DNA from 4 places in the Halomonas sp. 5021 genome. Region 1 is predicted to be linked to each of the others. Evidence: predicted binding sites of a transcription regulator. Region 1 holds the regulator's gene; each other region holds the start of a gene.
What was found. Region 1 encodes sigma-54, which starts transcription at its own class of promoters, with help from an activator protein. Its sites were predicted from a motif close to TGGCACNNNNNTTGCTNT; they were not measured.

Region 1 (3,087 bases):
TGAGTTTGAGAAAGCCGGCGATAGGTGAATCACAGTGCGGGCTTCGAGCATGGGGAATCGCCACGCCGTTGCCAATCCCCGTACTGCCGAGGCGTTCACGACCAATCAAACGGCTGAACACTTCCTGGCTGTCGAGGCTGGGAATGTTTTGTGCGATAAAGGTGCTGAAAAACTCCAGCACCCGTTTTTTGCTGCCCCCGGGCACATCGTAGAGAACGCGTTCCGGGGGGAGGATTGTGGCCAACGTCATTGAATTAACGCACACCTGCGCCCTGGGCGCGGGCTTGTGCTTTTTCCTTATGCTTAACGAGCTGTCGATCAATCTTGTCCGCCAGGGCGTCGATGGCGGCGTACATGTCATTATCGAGGGCCTCAGCATGCAAGTCAGCCCCAGCAGCGTGGAGTGTGCAGGCGGCCTGTTGGCGCTCTTTTTCGACCGAGAGCGTTACCTGCACGGTGGTGATGTTGTCGTAATGGCGCTCAACGCGTTCCAGCTTTTCGTTGACATAGTCACGCAAGGCGTCAGTCAGATCTACATGATGACCGGTGATATTGACTTGCATTGACGTACTCCTTATCCGTCGGACTGTCCTTCGATTGTAACCCTTTTTGGCGTTAAGCAAAGCCCTTGTGTTGAGTTTCCGTTTGCTTAACGTAAGCGACGCCGTTCGCTGGACGAAGGGATGCCCATGCCTTCGCGGTATTTGGCAACCGTGCGACGTGCCACGTGGATGCCGGCTTCCTCCAGCAGGGTGACCAGACGGCTATCTGACAAAGGTTTGCCGGGGGGTTCTTCCTGAATCAGTTTTTTGAGACGAGCGCGAATGGCCGTGCTGGAGTGGCTGTCGCCGTCCTGGCCACTGATCTGGCTGGAAAAGAAGTATTTAAGCTCGAAAATGCCCCGCGGTGTATGGATGAACTTCTGGGTGGTGACGCGAGAGATGGTCGACTCATGCATCTCTACCGCATCGGCAATATCGGCCAGTATAAGCGGTTTCATGGCCTCTTCGCCGTGTTCGAGAAAGCCGATCTGGCGAGTGATGATTTCGCGGCCGACGCGTAACAGGGTGTCGTTGCGGCTGGAGAGGCTTTTGATCAGCCAGCGGGCTTCCTGCAAGTGATCCTTGAGGAACTGGTTATCATGACTCTTGTCGGCGCGCTTGATCAGGCTAGCGTAGTCGGGTTGAATCCTGAGCTTGGGTAAGGCCTCTGGGTTGAGTTCGAGGTGCCAGCCTTCGTTATCGTGGCGAACCACCAGGTCGGGAATCACGTAGCTATCGTCAGTGGCGCTGTAAACGCTGCCGGGGCGCGGGTCCAGGCTTCTGATCAGTTGGATGACGTCATCGAGTTGCGCATCGTCCAGGCCGAGTCTTCGCTTGAGGAGGCGCTGATCATTTTTACCCAGCGCTTCAAGGAACTGGCGAACCAGACGCCGCGCAGGAATCAGCAGCGGTGTATCACCGGGTAGTGCGGCGAGCTGAAGCATCAGGCATTCGCGAAGATCGCGGGCGAAGATGCCGGTGGGCTCGAACTGTTGCAGTCGCAGTAGAATGGTCTCAACCTCGCGCTGGCTGAGGCCTTCCACGCCCTGGTCTCGCAGTCCTTCGCGGATATCGGCAAGGGGCTGGGTGAGATAACCGTTAGCATCCAGTGCGTCAATCAGGCTCTCGGCCACCAACTGTTCACGTTGGCTCAAATCGGTCATGGCGAGTTGCCAGAGGAGGTGGCCATGCAGCGTTTGCCCGGTGGCCTGGCGCTCGAAGTCAGGTCCCTCGCTACTTGTGCTGCCACTGCCCATCGTATCCTGATAGGTATCTGACCAGTCGCTATCGACGGATAGCTCCTTGGGAATGCTATCTGCCCACTCGCTTGCTTCCGGCTCGCTGTCAGCTTGCTCGCTTTCGCTGAACTCATCTTCCTGCTCGAGCATGGGGTTGGCGTCAAGCGCTTGCTGGATTTCCTGGCGTAAATCGAGCGTTGATAGCTGTAGCAGGGCAATTGCCTGCTGCAGCTGGGGTGTCATGGTGAGCTGAGTGCCGATCCGCAGTTGAAGAGAAGCTTTCATGACCATCTGAGAACCACTCGTTTATCGGAAAGCATCCACCCTAGTGCGAGTTGTGTTTGGGTGCAAGTGCAATAAGTATGCCATCGGCAATAAATATGCCATTGCTGGCTTTAGAGACGGAAATCAGCACCTAGGTAAACGTCACGCACCTCCTGGTTGTCAAGAATAGCGGCCGGCGAACCGCTGGCGATAATATGCCCGTCGCCGACGATATACGCCACATCGCAAATATCCAGCGTTTCACGCACGTTATGATCGGTAATCAATACGCCAATACCTCGCTCCTTCAAGGCGCGGATGATCGACTTGATATCGCCCACGGAGATGGGGTCTACACCTGCGAAAGGCTCATCAAGCAGGATGAACGCAGGCTCTGTCGCGAGGGACCGGGCGATCTCGACGCGGCGCCGTTCGCCTCCGGAAAGGCTCATGCCCATATTGTCGCGGATGTGGGTAATGTGGAACTCTTCCAGGAGTGTTTCCAGGCGTGCTTCGCGTCCGGCTCGATCCAGGTCGTGACGGGTTTGTAAAATGGCCATGATGTTGTCGGCGACGGAGAGTTTGCGAAAGATCGACGCCTCCTGGGGCAAATAGCCAATGCCTGCCTTGGCGCGCTCGTGCATGGGTGCTCGGGAAAGGTCCAGGCTATCAATCCCGACGCTGCCTGCATCTGCCTTGACCAGGCCGACAATCATGTAGAATGAAGTGGTTTTACCGGCGCCGTTGGGGCCGAGCAAACCGACGATGCTGCCTTGTGAGATATCCAGGTTGATGTCTTTTACGACGCGTCGGCGCTTGTAGCTTTTCGCCAAATGGCGGGCGTATAGCGTTCGTGTTGCGCTGTTGTCGGCAGCTGCCATCAGGCTCTCCTTATCCCTCGGGTTGCAGCGTCATGCGGATGCGCTGCGACTCTTGATTGTCGACGTCGGAGCGCGCCTTGACGAACTCGCGGTCGATAAAGTATTCCAGCCGCCCCCCGGTGAAGCGGTCGCCTTGCTGGATGATTTCCGCCTGGTCAATCA
Region 2 (3,087 bases), on a different contig from region 1:
TTGCCTCCTTTGCATCACGCGGATTGGTCGGCGTAAACGCGTTACCCCACCAGTGAGACATGCCTTCTACCCAGCCCTCGGGGCCAGTGGCTTGTGTGCGGTAAAGATGGGGGTTAGTAGGGTCAACCGTCAGCTCATGGTGGCCACGGATCACGACCGCCTGATCGACGACGTTTAACATCGACACGTCGTTGGGGCCATCGCCCAGGCCGATGGACAGCGGCTCACGACCGCGCAGCGCCCGGAATCGTCCAACCAGCCAGGTGACCGCACTGCCCTTGTCGGATGCACGACCCATAACATGATAAAAGCGGCCACCCTGGGTAAGTTGCAGGCCGTCACCTTCCAGGGCGCGGCGAAACCTCTCCAGCGACGCGTCATCGTCGTGCCACAGCAAGGGCTCGCTACCCTCGCGCTGGCGGGCAAGTTGTGCCTGGATAGCGTCGAGTCCGGTCAGCCCCGTCAAGTCGTCAAGGGTAAGCTCACTCATCGGGGTAAACCGCACATCGAGCCGTTTGCGCCAGACCTTCAAACGGGCCCGAATAAAACCAATATCAACGCTTGGATGCTTGATGACCATCCCGTCGCGGCCGTTGCCCGGCCGATCCAGCCGCGCGTGGCACCAACCAGGCGGAAGGCCGATGACAGCACCATTTTCAGCCACAAACGGGGTCATCGTCAGCCCAAGCGTTTCACGCAGAGGAAGCAGTTCAGCACGCGTTTTACTGGTCACGGGGATCACCGGTACCTTCGCCTGCTTTAATCGGGCGAGCCAAGTCCTCGCCGGGGAGGCGTCATAGCTATGGTGGTCAAGCAGCGAACCGTCGAGGTCGGTGACCACAAGGCGCGACAGCTCCACTTGGTCATCGGGGGGCGCCGAAGCGCTGGCGTGTTCAAGCATGGCGCAGCCTCTCTACTGCTAAGCGGTGGACGCGCTCAATCACCACTTGTTGGAGATGGCGATGACAGCGTGTTTATTGCCTAGCACAATACGTGCCAACACTTTTAACGCTTTGATATCCATAAGGTGGAGAGGGGGAATACCCAGAGTCGAGAACGGTTGCCCCCGAGGCAGACATTGCAGCGCGCTTTTTTGGTGCACTCAGAGAGGGCATGCACAGACACCAGCGCCAGGATGGTGCCGCCCAGCATTACATTTGATAACAAAAAAACCAATACAAAGCTTGGCAAGACTTAATAAATAGCTATACTCAAATTGTACCCACTGGCAACCCTGTACACCCCACCCCCTCTGCCAGTGGGCTGCAGTGAGCCAAGCCCTTTATGCCCGCCTTCCCCGGCGGGCTTTTTTTCTGCAAGGGTTTTATTCTACGTGGATGACAACTTCGACTCGGCGGTTACGCGCCCGCCCTTCTGCCGTGTCATTATCTGCCAGGGATTGAGTAGCCGCCAGCCCAACGGCACGTAAGCGATCCGATGCAACGCCCGCCTCTTCCAAGGCCTCCACAATCGCGATCGCCCGGGCACTGGATAGCGCCCAGTTGGATGAATATTCAGGGGTGTCAATCGTTCGACTATCCGTATGGCCCTCAACCCATACTTCACCGTCATAACGCTGGATGGTGTCAAGCAACGTGCTGATCAGTTCGCTTCCACCATCGGTTAACCCGGCTTCTGCTGAGGGAAACAGCAGCTTGTCCTGCACTCGCAAACTGATACCTTCTTCTACCCGTGAGACTTCGACACCTTCTAAATCAGGTAGATAAGGGGAGCTCTCCATCTGCTCTCTCAGGGCCAATGCAGCGTCAATGGCATTATCGCTGAGCGTCTCGACATTACTTGGGGGATTATCCGTGAGGACCACCATATAATCAGCCAGCGGAAATTGAAGCGCTGACTGTTCAACCGGCACCAAGGGCATCGGCAAACGGCGTTCAGGCAACGCGGCTGGTGATTCTGCTACCGGGTCAGGCATGGCGAGCAGCGGGGGGACACCCCGCGTGGTTCGTCTGGGCCGCCCAGCCACCCCCTGAGCCGCCGTGATCGTGCTGGTCAGCAACTCGCCACCCAGCCAGTTGGTCGAATATCTTCGCTCATCACGCATATTGGCAAGGGCTTCTGGCAGCGGTACTTCAAGCGGCGGAGGCGAATCAAAAAGCGGTTCAGGTGGTGGTTCTGTGGCCATCCACGCCGGGCTTGTGGCACCGGCTGCCGCAATAATGATCACAAACAGCGCCACCAGCAGCGTCATGATATCGATGTAGCTCACCATCCAGATGCTACCGCTGTCATCTTCACGGTACGGGGACATGAGCGAGTCGTGGCGAGGTCCACTGCGGTGATCTTCAAGCATCCGTGTGATTACTCATTCAAGTTTTTGGCCCCCTGGCCGACTATTAATGCGTGGCGTTGTCATTAGCGCTGCCTAGTCTATCAAAAAGCCGTTTCGTAGCGAGAAGGAACCACCCGGTGCGCACCCGTAAAATTGATATACCCTCGTCAGCGCTACGCCCACTCGTCATCGGCATGGCCTGTCTGACGCTAAGTGGCTGCTTCTATGCCAATACCTCGCAAGCGCCCATTGCCACTACGTATCCCTATAGTGAACAGCAGCGCATGCAGGCTGCCCATCACTGGAATGTTCTTGCCCGCCATGAGGCGACGCAGATCCTGAAGCGCGAGCGTGTCCGTTTCCGCGATTTACACATCCCGGATGCCCCGCAAGACGCCAACCACGCCTACAGCGGCGGCGAATTTGGCCGCGGCTTTCGGACTCTGCTCACCAGTGAACTGGTCTCGCGCGGTGCCAACCTGACCACCAAACCTCTGCCCAGCAGCGCCGAGGTTCATATTGACGTTGACGTCGTTGAGCACCGGGATCGAGACTTTGTACGCCCACCGATGGGGGCATTCACCGCCTTGGCAGGCGGTATAGCCGTGGCCGCGATACCGATCAATCAATGGGCGGAACCCGCCCTGGGACTTATCCCGGCCGCTGTCGCCGCTGACGTGACCAGCGGCAGTTGGACACACACCGGTAACGAAGAGATCATCGTCACCACCCAGATTCTCGACGGTGAGCAAATCCTCTATTCATCGTCGAACATTTATTACATTAACAGCGGC
Region 3 (3,087 bases), on a different contig from region 1:
AAAACGGATCCAACAACGGGGCGGCTTACACCGCCCCTGACATAGGCTTACTCGGTCTGCGCTTCTTCAGCATCGCTACCCATGCAGCGGTTTTCCGCCACGTTGTAGTTGCCGCATTCCATTGGCTTGCGCCAGTCGCTGATCAGATCACGCGAACCGGGTAAGTAGTCCGACCAGGCATCGCCTGCCACGGTAGACGGCGTTTCCCAAACCACGGCGAACTGGCCGTTGTCCTGAATTTCCCCGATCATGACCGGCTTGGTGATGTGGTGGTTGGGCATCATCGCGGCCGAACCACCCGACAGGTTGGGCACGGTCACGCCGATGATGGCATCTTTAACCGCGTCCACATCGGTGGTACCGGCTTTCTGAACAGCCTCTACCCACATGTTGAAGCCGATGTAGTGGGCTTCCATCGGGTCGTTGGTCACGGCGTCGTCTTCGCCGGTATGCTCAAGCCAGGCGTCGATGAAGTCGTAGTTGGCGTCGGCATCCACGCTCATGAAGTAGTTCCAGGCTGCCAGGTGGCCCACCAGCGGCCCAGTATCGATCCCGGTGAGTTCCTGCTCGCCCACCGAGAAGGCGACGACGGGAATATCGGCCGCGTCGATACCCTGGTTGCCCAGCTCACGGTAGAACGGCACATTGGCATCACCGTTAACGGTGGATACCACGGCGGTTTTCTTGCCTTCGCTGCCGAAGCGGCCAATTTCCGACACGATATTCTGCCAATCGGAGTGACCAAAGGGCGTGTAGTTGACCATGATATCTTCGTCGGCCACGCCAAATTCTTCTTTCAGGTAGGCTTCCAGGATACGGTTAGTGGTGCGCGGATAGACGTAGTCGGTACCCGCCAGGACCCAGCGCTCCACGCCGACCTGATCATGCAGGTAGTTAACGGCCGGAATCGCCTGCTGGTTGGGTGCCGCGCCGGTGTAGAAGACGTTTTCGGACGACTCTTCACCTTCATATTGCACCGGATAGAAGAGTAGCCCGTTCAACTCTTCCACCACGGGCAGTACCGATTTACGCGATACGGAGGTCCAGTTACCAAAAATGACGTCCACTTCTTCCTGCTCAAGCAGCTCCCGGGCGCGCTCGGCAAACAGCGGCCAGTCGGAAGCAGGGTCGACCACCACGGGTTCAATTTCACGGCCGAGCAGGCCGCCGGCTTCATTCTGCTGCTCAACCAGCATCTCGACGGTGTCTTTAAGGACGGTTTCGCTGATGGCCATGGTGCCGGACAGCGAGTGCAGGATCCCGACTTTGATCGGGTCGTCGTCTTGTGCGACGGCCTGGGTACTGGCCCCCATCACAGCAGCGGTCAGCAGGGCAGTCGAGAACACTCTAGACGTCTTCGGGTGTGTCTTGCGTAGGAAAGTGGTCACTTGAATCTCCTTGCACCCCTTATGCTGGGGGCTCGTTTATTGGCGTCGTATGCCAAGCAACAAAGCTTGGTATACGTCCACTAGCAACAAACAATTTGCAAGGGCTGCGCCAGATTGGCACATAAGCAACTTATGGACGCACAATCAGCAACTTAAGATAAGTCTAAAAAACCAGATTACGACTAAAAGCACCAAGATAGCGCAACAGCTGTCGGCGAGCGCACGCTGATCATGCACCAGTAACGCTCAATGCACTGTGACCGTGCAAAAACGGGGCGCCGACTCTCGTCGACGCCCCGTTTTTCAGGGTTGATGAATCCGTTCCAGGATTAATCGCTGCCAGACGTTCCCTCTTCGATGGGATTGCGCATCCGGCGGCGCAGGATAGGCCCAATAATATAGGGCAGGATCAAGCCCAGACCGGCAAATACCCAAAGGCCAATGGCCAGGCCGCTGTTCCATAGTATGGTCCAGTCACCGTCGGATATATCCATGGCATGGCGCAGGTTCTTTTCCATCTCCGGCCCCAGTAACAGGCCGAGAATGATCGGCACCAGGGGAATCTCAAGCTTACGCAGCAGATAACCGGCAACGCCAAAGATCACCATGAAGTAGAGATCGAAGACGGTATTGCTGATCGAGTAGATGCCGACAAAGGCAATCATGGTAACGATCGGCAGCAGGTACATGGGCGGTACCGACAGCAGCTTGACGAAGATCCCCACCATCGGAATGTTCAGGATCAGCAGCAGGAAGTTACCCACCAGGAGAGCGGCAATCACGCCCCAGACAATGTCGGCATTCTGGGTAAACATCAGCGGGCCCGGCGTGATGTTCAGCGAAATCAGCAGCGCCAGCAGCACCGCCGTCGTGCCGCTACCCGGCACACCCAATGTCAGCATGGGCACCAGCGCGCCGCTTGAAGCACCGTTGTTACCGGCCTCGGGACCTGCGACACCGCGTGGATCACCCTTGCCGAAGTAGCCTTTCTTGCCCACGACCTTTTTTTCCAGGGTATAACCAATAAAGCTACCCAGCGACGCACCGGCACCTGGCAGCACGCCAGCGATGAAGCCCAGCACCCCACCACGAAAGCTGGAGGGCAGGATCTCTCGGATATCCTTCCACTTGAGCGAGAGCTTGTTGACCGCCATTTTTTCCTTGCCACCACCGGCCTTCTCTTCGATGAAGAACAACAGCTCGGAAATGGCGAACAGCCCCACAATCGCAATGATGAAATCCACGCCCTCGTAGAGTTCCAGCGTTCCAAACGTAAAGCGCTGCACCCCGGTGGAATCGATACCCACCGTGGCAATCATCAAACCGATGGCGGCTGCTACAACGGTCTTCATTGGATTCTTGCCAGTGATACCGCCCAAGGTTGCGAACGCCAGCAGGAAGAGCGCGAAATACTCGGCAGGCCCGAAGGTCAAGGCGAACTTTGCCAACAGAGGTGCCAATATAATCAGCCCTATGGTGGCCACCAGGCTACCGATAAAGGACGCAACGGCAGAGATCGCCAACGCCTCGGACGCCTTGCCCTGTTGTGCCATCGGGTAGCCATCAAGACAGGTCATCATCGCCGGTTCGTCACCGGGAATATTGAGCAGTATCGAGGAAATGCGCCCGCCATACATCGCCCCGGCATACACCGACGTCAGCATGATGAGGGCGGTTTCCGGTGCCAGACCGAGGGTAA
Region 4 (3,087 bases), on a different contig from region 1:
CGTCTACGCCTTGTTAAGTCGGCGCTTTTTATCGCAATTATCGAATTAACTGCCGGTCTTCACGCCCGGCAGTACGCAGAGCATTTCATACAGCAGCGTGGCCCCCATTAATGCCGTGTTGCCGCTTGTGTCATAGGGGGGAGAGACTTCCACCAGATCACCGCCGACAATGTTCAAGCCTGACGCGCCCCGGACGATCTCGAGCCCCTGGGAAGACGTCAGGCCGCCCATTTCCACCGTGCCGGTGCCAGGGGCAACCGACGGATCCAGGGAGTCGATATCAAAGCTGATGTATACCGGGATATCGCCCATCTGTTCGCGCACTTCCTTCATCAACGGCGCCAGCGAGCGGTACCAGCACTCTTCGGCGGGCACAACGCGGAAGCCCTGCTCACGACACCAGTCGAAATCTTCCGCGGCGTATCCCGTCCCCCGCAGGCCTATCTGCACGACCTTGTTGGCGGCCAGCAGCCCCTCTTCCTGGGCACGGCGAAACGGCGTGCCATGGGCAATCGGCTCGCCAAACATGTGCTCATTCACATCGGCGTGGGCATCGACGTGGATCAGCCCCACCGGGCCATGTTTCTTGGCAATGGAGCGCAGTATCGGCAGTGTCAGCGTGTGTTCGCCGCCAAGGGTCAGCGGAATGCAGTCATGCTTGAGCACCTCGTCGTAAAACGCGGTAATGATGTCGACGCTTTTCGGCAGGTGAAAGGTATTGATGGGTACGTCGCCGATGTCTGCCACCTGCAGGCTTTCAAAGGGGGCCGCGCGGGTCGCCATGTTGTAGGGGCGCAGCATGCGCGACTCATCGCGGATCTGGCGCGGCCCAAGGCGTGTGCCCGGGCGGTTTGACGTGCCAATATCCATGGGAATGCCGATAAAGGCGGCGTCCAACCCCTGAGCCGTCTCCTGCGTAGGCAGGCGCATCATGGTCGCGGGGCCGGCAAAGCGTGGCATGCTGTTGCCGCCCATCGGCTGATTAAAGTCCGACATACTCATCTCCAGCTTGTTATTGATTGAGCCATATCCGGCCTGACTACTGTTGAATACTGCAGGTACCGTGCCAACTTCCATTTCGCGCACAGACCGCCATTGAGCGTCGTTAAAAAGCTCTTGTGATGCAAAAATGCATTGAAAATAGGGCCGCTTGATTCAAGAATGCATTATCGATTCAGAAACGCATCAAAGGAGCCCCTGGTGAGCGACATCGATAGCTGCGTCCTGCAAACCATCGTGGAAACAGCCAACGACCATTTCTTCATCGTTGGTGGCGACGGCCGCGTGCTGGATATCAGCCCAGGCGCCGAAGCGGTTTACGGGTTATCACGGGAGGAACTGCTTGCCAGCAGCGTTCAACAGCTACAGGCCGCTGGGGTACTGAAGCCGTCGATTACGCTGGAAGTGATGCGCACGCGCCAACCTGCGCAGCTTATGCAGGTCACCGGGACAGGCCGACGCGTCATTGCTGAAGCCTACCCCGTCTTTGTGGAGGGTAAACTTGAGCGCGTCATCAGCCGCTCCCGGGATCTTACCGACCTGCAACTGCTGCAAGATGAATACGCCCTGCTGCAAAAACGCTTCAGCGAACACTTGAAGCGCAGCCATGCCGCCCCCGATGCCGAAGAACAGGCGCTGGATGACGCCCTGGATGACCTCCAGGTCAGAAGCAACGTCATGCGGGAAATTGCCCTGCTGCTCAAGCGCGTGGCGCCCTCGGATGCCAATGTGCTGATGCTGGGGGAGTCCGGCGTGGGGAAAACCGCCTTCGCCAGACAATTGCACCGCTGGAGCCAGCGCTGTGACGGCCCCTTTATCGACGTCAACTGCTCGGCCATCCCCGAGAACCTCTTCGAGTCGGAGATGTTCGGCTACCAGCCAGGCGCTTTCAGCGGCGCCGCGCGGCAGGGCAAAGCGGGCCTATTGGAGCAGGCCGAAGGCGGCACGCTGTTTCTGGATGAGATCGGCGAGCTGCCGCTACTGATGCAGACCAAACTGCTCAAGGTGATCCAGGATGGCAGCCTGACCCGCTTGGGCGATACCCGCCCAAGGCGGGTGAATTTCCGTTTGGTCGTCGCCACCAACCAGGACCTGGCCAAGCAGGTCGAAGCCGGGCACTTTCGGCTGGACCTTTACTACCGTCTTAATGTCATCCCCGTCACCCTGCCCCCGCTGCGAGACCGCCGCGAGGATATACCCGACTTGGTAGAGGCCTGTCTGAACCGGCTGAACCAGCGCTATGGGCGGCAGAAAATCCTGGGCAATCAGGTATGGTCGACTCTGATGGGCAGTGAATGGCCCGGCAACGTCCGCGAGCTGGAGAACTGGCTGGAAAGAGCCTGGCTTTCAAGCCCCACCGATCAAATCGAAACGCCGACCGTTCATCCCCAAGCGGAACACCCCGCCACGAATCTGGCAAACGCACCAACTTCCTCCAAGACGTCACCCATCGAGCCCCATGAAACCCTCAAACAGTATCTCGCGCGGCTGGAGCGGGAAACCTTTGAAGAATTAAGCACCACGCTGCCCAGCACCTACGCCATCGCCGAACGGCTGGGCATCAGCCAATCCAGCGTGGTACGCAGGCTCCAGCGTTATGGCATTAAAGTCGCCAAGTGATCTTCTGCTTGACACGACGGCTGTCATCAACCATCCATGTAAGTGTCATGCAACTGCAACACCTTCAACACAAGCTGGATCAATAACAACCAACAGCCGGTGATGAGTGTTATGGAGCAATCGCGTATCCGCCTGGAACGCGTTACCAAACGTTGGGACGCGACACCCGCCGTCGACGGTATCTCCTTCGATGTCACGCCCGGGCAATTTGTCATTCTGCTCGGCCCCTCGGGCTGCGGTAAATCAACCACCTTGCGCATGATCGCAGGCCTGGAAGAGGCCAGCGACGGACGTATTTATATCGGCGATCGCGACGTCACCCGCCTGCCGCCGGGGGATCGCGGGCTGAGCATGGTGTTCCAGTCCTACGCGCTGTTTCCGCACTTGAGTGTGGCCGACAACATCGTGTTTGGCCTGCGCAGCCGCAAGGTACCCAAAGCCGAGCAGCGCGAGCGGCTGGCCAAGGTC

Region 2: the regulator sigma-54 is predicted to act here: its motif matches at 982-999, upstream of R3F64_RS10475 (HAD-IIB family hydrolase).
Region 3: the regulator sigma-54 is predicted to act here: its motif matches at 1,483-1,500, upstream of urtA (urea ABC transporter substrate-binding protein).
Region 4: the regulator sigma-54 is predicted to act here: its motif matches at 1,052-1,069, upstream of speB (agmatinase).

The regions. Positions count from the first base shown of each region.
Region 1 covers NZ_JAXOVU010000001.1:136,548-139,634, forward strand. Annotated here, with positions in the region: gene R3F64_RS00615 (PTS sugar transporter subunit IIA) at 1-250, opposite strand, end outside; gene hpf (ribosome hibernation-promoting factor, HPF/YfiA family) at 255-563, opposite strand; gene R3F64_RS00625 (RNA polymerase factor sigma-54) at 650-2,071, opposite strand; gene lptB (LPS export ABC transporter ATP-binding protein) at 2,176-2,925, opposite strand; gene lptA (lipopolysaccharide transport periplasmic protein LptA) at 2,936-3,087, opposite strand, start outside.
Region 2 covers NZ_JAXOVU010000005.1:120,411-123,497, reverse strand. Annotated here, with positions in the region: gene R3F64_RS10475 (HAD-IIB family hydrolase) at 1-901, opposite strand, end outside; gene R3F64_RS10470 (OmpA family protein) at 1,325-2,314, opposite strand; gene R3F64_RS10465 (hypothetical protein) at 2,488-3,087, shown strand, end outside.
Region 3 covers NZ_JAXOVU010000002.1:377,385-380,471, reverse strand. Annotated here, with positions in the region: gene urtA (urea ABC transporter substrate-binding protein) at 48-1,388, opposite strand; gene R3F64_RS05455 (tripartite tricarboxylate transporter permease) at 1,718-3,087, opposite strand, start outside.
Region 4 covers NZ_JAXOVU010000002.1:652,167-655,253, reverse strand. Annotated here, with positions in the region: gene speB (agmatinase) at 46-996, opposite strand; gene R3F64_RS06680 (sigma-54 interaction domain-containing protein) at 1,201-2,619, shown strand; gene R3F64_RS06675 (ABC transporter ATP-binding protein) at 2,731-3,087, shown strand, end outside.